3 regions of the Brevibacillus schisleri genome follow, and region 3 is predicted to be linked to each of the others. Evidence: riboswitches for the same ligand, from Rfam matches in the RefSeq annotation. Region 3 holds a riboswitch; each other region holds the start of a gene.

Region 1 (3,329 bases), 420 kb from region 3:
TACCAGGTCCCAGCTCCAGGATCACATCGGTTGAAGCCCAATCGACGCTTTTCAACATTTGCTCACATAAAAAACGAGAGCTGGGGATTATACTACCGACGCGTCCAGGCTCAGCGATAAACCGCCGCAAAAAGACCAAGAAGTCCTGCAAGAATCGTACCTCCTAGGGGAAAAGCAGCCTGATGTACACAGGCTGCCGAATTGACACAATCTATTCTACACCTTATCCCCCAGTTCCTGTTGAATTAGGATTGTACTGGTTTGGCTACCGGTGTTTTCACTTCCTTAATGGATGCTTTGATGCTGGCAAGTTCTGCATCGAGATCATCCTTTTCCAGTTCAGACAAAGCGTTCTCCCAAGCGCGGTTCGTTTGACGCCATTGCCCGCTCATTTGCGCTTCTGCTTCCATGCGCATGACTTTCTCTTCCATGCGAGCGAAGCCACGGCCTGCGGACTGATTGCCGATACCGACAACTGCTTGATTGACTTGCTTTTGGGTACGAGCTACTTGTGCACGTGCCATCAGTGTGAACTTTTTCGCACGCATTTTATAGAACTCTTCCTTCAGCTCAGCCAGCTTCTCGCGCATTTGCGTAGCTGCCTCGGATGCTGACAGGTAGAGAGTTTCATATTCCGCTGCACGGCCTTCGTACTGCTTCTTGTCAGCGAGTGCTCGACGAGCCAACTCGTCTTCTCCTTCAGTCAAGGCGAGCTTGACTTGGCGATCACGTTTTTCGATCAGAGCATTGGCTTCGTCCAATTGCTGACGGAATTTCTTTTCCAGTGCAACCTGACGGGCAACCGCTACTTCAACTTGTCCGATTTCTACTTCCATGTCACGCATATATTGATTCAGCATTACTACCGGATCTTCCATCGAATCCAATGCATCATTTACCGAAGCTACTGTCAGGTCACGCAAACGTTTAAAGATACTCATTATTTTTTCCTCCTCATCATATCACATCATATTGTTCATCCAAAAGACTCTTGCGACATTGGCGTTACTGTGGGCGTCTTCTTACATCTCTCTCCCAAGTGTCCAGCGTATCTTCCTTTAATACTTTTTGGGCCCATTCACGCTCCCAAGCAGGTGGCGCTTGTTTAGGTTCTTGGCTGGGACGCAGTAAGCGATATCCCAGATAAATCACCCCAATGGCCAGAAGCGCGTGAAACAGTAGGTCAAGCTTGCCAATCAACATCAGGAACCCGAATAGGAAGACCAGGATTCCCCAAAAACGTGAACCGGTTTGTCCCATGATCTTTTTGGCACCGTATATCATGATCACGCCGGGAATGATAAACCCGAGCAAGTCTCCGATATCGATCCCCACCAGATCGAGAAGAACCAACCCACCGACTAGCAGCAGAACCAGCCCGAGTAGTACTTTGCCAGACCGTTCGCTCATTACTCGCTTACCTCCATTCGTTTTGCATGTGGTGCTTGTGGAACGTTATGCCCTTATTGTAGCCCTCGGTATAGGCTTCCCATAACGGGCGTGCGGTTGGTTTTTCCCTCCGTCCTTGGACGGAGACATTTTCCTGCCTTAATCGGACGAGCTCTCCCGCAAGGCAGGAATAAGCCCGCGTCGAAGGGCGGCTTGCACTGTCGAACGAAAACGTTACAGCATTTGACGGTATCTTTGTGACGAATATGTGAATGAACAGATAAAAAGAAGGAAAAAAAGGACTGGCGTAGAATCTTAGTAAGAGTGCGTGTAAAAAAACATCGAAAAATAGCCGAATTCCGCTTAGCGGAAACGGGGGAACCACGTTTTTGGGGTGAATGGTTGCTACTCCTAGCAGCCTAGGGCGTCCTTTCGACCGAACCCTTCAGCTAACCTCGTAGGCTCACGAAGGGAGCAGTTTCTTTTGCGCAAGATGGTTTTATCTTTATTTATGGCTGGATTACTTGCTATGGGGGCAGGCGCTGCACAGGCTGCTGAGGAGAATACTCTCCATGAAGTTGTCAGTGACTTGTACGGTACCCCTTACAAATCTTCCGGCTCGTCCAAAAAGGGCTTTGACTGCTCCGGTTTCACGCGCTACGTATTTGATGCGTTAGGTGTAGACCTGCCTCACAATTCTGCTTCCCAGTACGAATTAGGTACAGAGGTAGACAGAAAAGATTTGCAACCAGGCGATCTCGTATTCTTCAATACGAACGGTCGCAGCATTTCTCACGTGGGTATCTACATCGGAGACGGCACATTCGTGCACTCGGAATCTGGTCGTGGAGTCGTCAACACCAAGTTGAACGATCCATACTACTGGAGCAAGCGTTATGTAGGCGCCAAGCGTCTCAATGCTCCTGTTCTAGCGAAAGCAGAAACTCCGAATAAGGAAAAAGCGGTGCAAGCTGCATCGTTGCCGGAAAAACCAGCTAAAAAATAGTCATTCGGCAAAATAATAAAAGCCAGGGACACTACGTCTCTGGCTTTTTCTGACGAAATTTAGTACCTGGTCTAAAGAGGTACCCTCACATATTAGAACAACTTAATAACTTACGGGGTTTCTTCCCCTGATAAGGTCAAAGCATGTTATGATAGACAAGACCCATTCTTTGAATGGTATTCCTTATTAATAGAAGTAACTGGGGGTTGTTCCGGTGAAAGATCACATTTTAATTGTCGATGACAATCTGGAGATTATTGAACTGCTAGAAGACATTTTGGAGAACGAGGGCTTCAGCGTTTCTTCTGCTGAAAGCGGAGAAGATGCTCTCTCGTTGCTCAGCCAAGGTGAGCGTCCCAACCTGATCCTTTTGGATATTATGATGCCCAACATGAGTGGCTACGAGCTCTGCTCTCAAATTCGCCGTGAGTGGGATTTGCCTATACTGTTTCTCAGTGCCAAAGGAAAAGCGGTAGATAAGGTAGTCGGTTTCGAAATCGGCGCAGACGATTACATCACGAAGCCTTTTGATACAGAAGAGCTGCTCGCTCGCATTCGTGCCCACCTTCGTCGCTATGAGCGCATTCGCAAGCATACCGAAGAGCAGCCTGAGAAAGAAACAGCCTCTTCTCCAATTACGGTTTTGAAATTCAAGGACTTGGAAATTCATAAAGAAACGTATTCCGTATATGTATGTAACCAAAAGATCGAGCTCTCTACCAAGGAATTCCAACTGCTCACCTTCCTCGCAGAAAATGCGGGCATCGTCTTTACAAGAGAGCAAATTTATGACCGTGTTTGGGGATATGGTTATGGCTCCCTCAATACAGTGACGGTCCATATTAAAAACCTCCGTGAGAAGCTGGAAACAGAACGTCAATTCATTAAAACACAATGGGGGACAGGCTACGTATTTATCGGGGAGAAGCTTTAA
Region 2 (3,329 bases), 240 kb from region 3:
AAACCCACGCAGCGGCCCCCAGCAGCAAGATGAGAATCAGCGAAGGTATCTCTGCCAAAACCGTAGAACAGTAAGTCACCATCGTGGAAATGACGATAGCCACCGGATCAAACAATACCCCTTTGTACTGGCCCAGCACCTCCACGAACCCTTCCATCCAACCGCCAATCGGTAGCTTAGGCACGACGTCCATCACTCATCACCTCTGCTCTCTGATGCTCTTGTACATTGACTTTGCCTACCAGCCCGCCTAGCACCGCTCCTTTTACGATGACACCCAACAAACGCTGCTGCTCGCCCACTACCGCAATCGGGACATGCAGGTCTGCCATCATCGGGAACAAGCTGTGCAGACGTGCGTCAGGCGAAACGGTAGGGAGGTCGGTTTTCATGATTGCCTCCAGCGAATCTCCCGTACTGATCGCGAGTGATACGTCATACGCCGTAATCAATCCGAGCAGTGTGCGCTTTTTGTCCACGACGTACAAGCTGGACACACCATTATCCATCATGAGTTGCAGCGCCACTCGGGCCCCTTTGTCAGGCGTGATTGCTTCTGCCCGTTTCATCACATTTTCAGCAACGAGCACCCTGGACAGGTCGGCATCCTCCACGAACTTCCGCACGAATTCATCCGCGGGGTCTGCCATGATTTCTTCAGGGCGGCCGATCTGAATGATCTGCCCGTCTTTCATAAAGGCAATCCGATCGCCCAGTCGCAACGCCTCATGCAAGTCATGCGTAATGAACAGGATCGTCTTTTTCATCGTCATCTGAAGCTCCAGCAACTCATCCTGCATATCTTTTCGAATGAGCGGGTCCAGTGCACTGAACGCTTCGTCCATCAAGAGAATATCTGGATTATTAGCCAATGCCCGCGCCAGCCCGACCCGCTGGCGCATCCCTCCGCTCAGTTGATCCGGGTGCGCATTTTCCCACTCGGTTAATCCAACGAGCGCAAGTGCTTCCCGTGCTTTTTCTTGCCGGAGTCCTGGCGGTACTTGCTGAATCTCCAAACCAAACTCCACGTTTTCTCGTACCGACCGCTGCGGAAACAGGGCGAAATTTTGAAAAACCATCCCGAGCTTCTTCCTCCGCACCTCACGCAAAGCTGCTGCCTTCATGTCCACGATCTCTTCCCCATCGATCTCGATGCTTCCGCTCGTTGGGTCAATCAGTCGATTACACAGTCGGATTAAGGTGGACTTGCCGCTGCCTGACAGGCCCATAATGACGAAGATTTCACCTTCCTCGACTTCAAAGCTGACCTGATTGACACCGATGGACTGGCCGGTTTGCTTGTAAATTTGTTCTTTTGTACGTCCTTCCGCCAGCAGCTTCAAGGCCAGCTCGGGCTGCTTGCCGAACACTTTTGTAAGTTGATGGACTTTCATTTTGGACATGATATCCCTCATCCTTCGTTTTTTCGTAAATGGAAAAAGCCCGCGAAGTTTCGACACTCCAGCAAAACCAAGTAGGCACGCTTGATTTTTACTCGTGTTGAAAATCCGCAGGCTTACGTAATACCTGGCGTCCATTTTCAGGACTCCCTGTACTCTGTCTTCCTGATTTCGATTGTCAGCGGTTTATGTCGTACCGACTGCCTCTCAGCGATCCACACCATTCCCTTCACGTTGTATCGGCGTAAGCTGCTCGTCGGTATTTCCATAAAAAATAGGCCGATCCATTCTTTTTCTCCAGAACAAAGGTCCCAAAGAAAAAGCCTGTATCGGCCTATCACACGCCCGCAAGGAATCCCCTTGTTGCGCACTATATGCCTAGACTTTATCCATCCATGACCTTCCCTGCTTTGGCCGACGAGGTTAGCTGACGGGTAGGATGGCAGAGAAGACATTTCCTCATCCCTCCTGATCACTCAGGATTAACCCCAAAAGATTGGTTCCCCCGCTTCCGAGAATATCGGAACTAGGCCGTATTGTGTTTTGTTGCTTATTTGATCGTGATTGTGATTTTGATTATACGCTCGCTTCCAGTTATTGTGAACGTTCGTTTTCGTTGAATCAAACAGAATAGCGCCTTTCTTAATGAGTCGCATTGATTTAGATGGTTCATGCTCATCCAATTGAAGAATCTCTTGGCTATCTTTCCCTTTTTACACACAAACCTCTACGCATACACGCTCCTCATAGGAAAAGCGCTGACTGATGTCCGTGACAACCTCCCAGTCATCCTCCCCGACCCGGATCGAATAAAGCAGCTCTCGCCCCTGAAATTGCACATGAGATACCTTTCCGACAACGCCTTCCATTCCTTGCTGCCACGCTGCGAGCTTCAATTGATCGGGACGAACCGGCAATATTTGCTGAGCATGAAAGGAAGAAAAGTCTCGGGAAACGGCAATCGGTACCGCTGGCTCTCCTTGCCTCTCCAACAGAAAGGTATTGGGGCAAGACCAGTTTCCTTTTAAGAAGTTGGCCCGTCCCACAAACTTGGCGACAAAAGGAGATTGGGGCGAATAGTATATATCATGCGGGCTACCTGCTTGTTCCACCCTCCCGCCTTTCATTACGACGATCTGATCCGCCATAGCTAGTGCCTCTGACTGATCGTGTGTGACGTAGACGATGGAAGTACCCAGCTCGCGGTGAATAAATTGGATTTCTTTGCGCATTTGCATACGCAGCTCTGCATCGAGACTGCTCAATGGCTCGTCCATCAGAAGCAGCGTAGGGTTAAATACGATGGCCCGCGCCAGAGCAACACGCTGCTTTTGTCCACCAGAGAGCTGATTGGGAAATCTCTCTTCCATTCCTCCGAGACCAACCATCTCCAGCATTTGTGCCACCCGTGCCTTTGGTTTATCTTTGTAAGCGGCAGGCACGTGCTTTTGATGTTGCAACGGAAACACCACATTCTCATAGACAGTCAAATGCGGCCAAAGTGCGAATGACTGAAACACCATACCAATCCGCCGCTCCTCTGGCGGCTTTCTTCTTGCCTGGTCCGCTACGCACTCTTGATTGATCCAGATTTCTCCGCTGGTAGGCGATTCAAAACCTGCCAATAGCCTAAGCAGTGTGGTTTTTCCGCAACCGCTCGGCCCGAGCAAAGCAACGAATTCCCCTTGTCCAATTTGTAGATCCAGATGGTGGAGCGCCGTCACATCTCCGAATTTTTTGGAAACGCCCTTCACTCTTGCACTGTTCATCCCTGTACCCTCCGTTGCCAATATCGCTTCCATAAACCGCCAATTGTCAAAGCCAGCAGGATGGCCACTACGATCAACGAAGAAAGGGCCGTGCTATGAGTCGTTGATCCCGCCTGCTCAAAGCTAAAAATAACGACACCGATCGTTTCCGAACCGGATG
Region 3 (3,329 bases):
GGCCAGTTTATCGATTTGAACGCTTATCGTGAGGGCGATGAAGTGGTTGTGCAAATCATGAATTACGGCGACCAGATACCTGAGGAGGCGCTGCCGCATATTTTTGAAATGTTTTTTACAGGCGACAAAGCGCGAACGCATCAAGGAGGAGGCACAGGACTCGGCTTGTTTATTGCCAAAAATATCGTCGAGAAGCATCGGGGAACGATTTCTGTCCAAAGTGATTTGATTCATACGTGTTTTGAGGTCAGGTTGCCGTATGGATGAAATGATGGCAAAAGTAAAAAAATGGAGATGCTTCAATGTCTCCATTTTTTTATTTCATAATTCATAGAGATTTTAAAAAATGGTATAATATTCCTGTATCGAAGTGAATTAACTTTGGGGGAGTTATGAATAAATACACATGGACATTGATAGGTGCGCTAATTGTTGCTGGAATATCATCAGCTACTTGGGCTGGGGCTATTAACCAAGGGGATAAGGAAGCATTACAGGCATATAAAAATATGGAACAGGCACGTAACCAAGAGAACTACCCCTTAAGCAAATCGAGTAGGAATGTAACCCTGTCAAACTTTTCGATTCAGGGAGCTGTTTTACCAGAAGCGGATAAAATACGTAACTATAACGATACGAATATGCAAGGACTACTATCTTCAACGGATGAAAAACTTTCGTTCATTATGGAAGAGGATGAAGTAAAAGGTATCGTTATAGCAACAGATACAGAGCCAATCATGGCTGGTGGTGAAAAAACTGGTCCTGAATTGTTTGACCTTTACGAGAACATGAAAAATACACTCGGGGAAGATGCAAACATTACGTACTTTAGTTATTCAGGTGGGTTTATCTTCGTTGCAACTGATAGGGAAGGTGAGGAAAGCTTGTGGCTCGATCAACGTGCTTCTACATTTTTAGATCTCCCTTCGCACAGGCAACTCAAATCTGGAGAAGTTGTAGAAAAAATTCGAGAAGGTGCGGAATCGGTGGTTGAAGAAAAGACAAACGAACTAGAAATGGGAAGTAAATCTGAATAAAGCGTATAAAGCTAGCTGTTGGCTTTTCACGGAGATTGATAGATGTTCAAAGGCCACTCCAGACAAGGCTGGGAAAAAACAAGAAAGCCGGGTCCCCGCTAGAGGACTCGGCATTTATATCTAATTTCATTATCCGATGAATTCTTGTACCCAGTATCCATTCACAAAGCCTACACCGATTTTGGTGAAGGAAGGATTCATGATGTTTTGACGGTGTCCTTCACTGTTCATCCATTGGTTCATGACTTCCTCAGCGGTGTGTTGACCCATGGCGATGTTCTCACCCGCGGTCATAGAAGATACACCGAATTGTTTCATCATGTCAAATGGAGAGCCATACGTAGGGCTTGTATGGTCAAAGTAGTTGTTGTTGGACATATCAGTCGCTTTTGCTTGTGCAACTTTGTTCAGGGAAGCATCCAGTTCCACTGGCTTCAGACCTGCTTTTGCACGCTCTTGGTTTACCAAATCAGTTACTTGCTTCCCAACAGAGGAAGCATCCACTTGTTGGTTAGCTTGTTTTACTGGCTGTTGAGCTGGCTGCTGTTGATTCGCTGGTGCTGCGTAAGGTGCTTGCATTTGCGGTTGGACAGGTTGCATATATGGTTGATATCCGTATTGCGGACATGTGGTAGCGGCAGAAGCTGTGTTAGAAAAGCCGGAAAGAACAAATCCCAATCCCAATGTTGCGATTGCAATAGTACCAAGGCGTTTCATATTCACATCGTCTCCTTTTTTTGGCCTACGAGGTTAGTTGACGGATTCGGATTGAGGAAACAACCCTACGCACTTTGGCGATTCACCCCATGCAGATCTCTCATCTGCAAGTAAAAAAGATCCCCCGCACTTCCATTCGAGAGGAAGTTTCGGCTGTTTTGTTTGGCATGACCTAGAATAACAGAGATTCACCGGTGAAAGAAACCCGTAAAATTTGGTAGGATTAATAAGAATATCTCTTGAATGAAGCAAGCCTGCTGCTCGGCCAAGTCGTCGAATATGAGGTGGCCAATGTGTTCAAGCCCGCTGACAGTGTCGCCTCACAGCATCAGTCTCATACTTTATTTTCTCTGAACAATAGAAAATGGGCTAGGGAGCCTCATTCCCTAACCCATTTTTTCATTCATTGCACTTAAATCAAATTCTCCGGGTTCAAGCCTTCCAGCTCTGGCAACACAAAGCGCCCATCTTTTCTGATCAGCACATCGTCAAACCAGATTTCGCCGCCGCCGTATTCAGGGCGTTGGATTTGGACCAAGTCCCAGTGAACGGAGGAGCGGTTGCCGTTGTCTGCTACTGTGTAAGCATTCCCTGGCGTGAAGTGGAAGCTGCCCGCGATTTTTTCGTCAAACAGGATGTCCAGCATCGGGTGGAGGATGTGCGGGTTGAAGCCGATCGCGAATTCTCCGATATAGCGTGCGCCCTCGTCCGTGTCGAGGATGTCGTTCAATGCTTTCGTATTGGAGCTGGTCGCTTCTACGATTTTGCCTTCTTTGAAAGTGAACTGAACATCATTGAAGGTAATGCCGTTGTAGATCGATGCGGCGTTGTAGAAAATGGTTCCTTCCACGGAATCACGTACAGGAGCGGTGTATACTTCGCCATCCGGGATATTGCGTTTGCCGTCACATTTGATGGCATTGATTCCTTTAATGGAGAAGCGCAGGTCCGTTTTTGGACCGACGATGCGTACGCGATCAGTGCGCTCCATCAGCTCTTTCAACGGAGTCATGGCAGCTGACATTTTCGCGTAGTCCAGATTGCAGACGGAGAAGTAGAAGTCCTCAAAGCTCTCGAGACTCATTTTGGACAGCTGCGCCATCGACTTGTTCGGGTAGCGCAGTACAACCCAGCGTTTGTTCGGAACGCGCTCGTTCGTATGTACAGGTTGATACAGGACGCGAGCGTAAATGCCCATTTTGTCTTCTGGTACGTCAGCATACTCGTTGATGTTGTCGTAAGCGCGGATGGCGATGTAAGCGTCCATGTCCTTCATCCGGTCATATTCGTATTTTGCCATCAGAGCCATATGTTCTTCGCTCGTGCCTTGATAGAGTGCACGCATGACTTCCTGGTCTTTTAAGGTGACCAAAGGCAGAGCCCCAACTGCAAATGATTCACGTACAAGTGCACGAACGAGTTCAGGTTGGAGGCCTGTATTTTCGATCAGAACTTTTTCGCCTTTTTGCAAATTAAGCGAGTAACGGACGAGACGGCTTGCCAGTTCATTAATGCGTGGATCTGCCATGGTGGTAACCTCCGTAGTAAAATAATTTTGATTAGTGATTAATT

What was found. Region 3 has a riboswitch for cyclic di-AMP ahead of ACUUHJ_RS03635 (CAP domain-containing protein). Riboswitches for the same ligand answer to the same signal wherever they lie in the genome.
Region 1: linked by a shared signal. The riboswitch ahead of ACUUHJ_RS05625 (C40 family peptidase) and the one ahead of ACUUHJ_RS03635 (CAP domain-containing protein) in region 3 are both predicted to bind cyclic di-AMP.
Region 2: linked by a shared signal. The riboswitch ahead of ACUUHJ_RS02400 (quaternary amine ABC transporter ATP-binding protein) and the one ahead of ACUUHJ_RS03635 (CAP domain-containing protein) in region 3 are both predicted to bind cyclic di-AMP.

Annotation. Positions count from the first base shown of each region.
Region 1 is NZ_JBVNDM010000001.1:1,112,079-1,115,407, reverse strand. Features, by position in the region: gene ACUUHJ_RS05640 (class I SAM-dependent methyltransferase) at 1-151, opposite strand, end outside; gene ACUUHJ_RS05635 (PspA/IM30 family protein) at 246-941, opposite strand; gene ACUUHJ_RS05630 (LiaF transmembrane domain-containing protein) at 1,006-1,410, opposite strand; cyclic di-AMP (ydaO/yuaA leader) riboswitch at 1,730-1,869, shown strand; gene ACUUHJ_RS05625 (C40 family peptidase) at 1,874-2,395, shown strand; gene ACUUHJ_RS05620 (response regulator transcription factor) at 2,610-3,329, shown strand.
Region 2 is NZ_JBVNDM010000001.1:447,797-451,125, reverse strand. Features, by position in the region: gene ACUUHJ_RS02405 (ABC transporter permease) at 1-193, opposite strand, end outside; gene ACUUHJ_RS02400 (quaternary amine ABC transporter ATP-binding protein) at 177-1,403, opposite strand; cyclic di-AMP (ydaO/yuaA leader) riboswitch at 1,797-1,943, opposite strand; gene ACUUHJ_RS02395 (ABC transporter ATP-binding protein) at 2,114-3,169, opposite strand; gene ACUUHJ_RS02390 (ABC transporter permease) at 3,166-3,329, opposite strand, start outside.
Region 3 is NZ_JBVNDM010000001.1:688,924-692,252, forward strand. Features, by position in the region: gene ACUUHJ_RS03625 (sensor histidine kinase) at 1-267, shown strand, start outside; gene ACUUHJ_RS03630 (hypothetical protein) at 393-1,040, shown strand; gene ACUUHJ_RS03635 (CAP domain-containing protein) at 1,170-1,757, opposite strand; cyclic di-AMP (ydaO/yuaA leader) riboswitch at 1,765-1,922, opposite strand; gene ACUUHJ_RS03640 (aminopeptidase) at 2,170-3,285, opposite strand.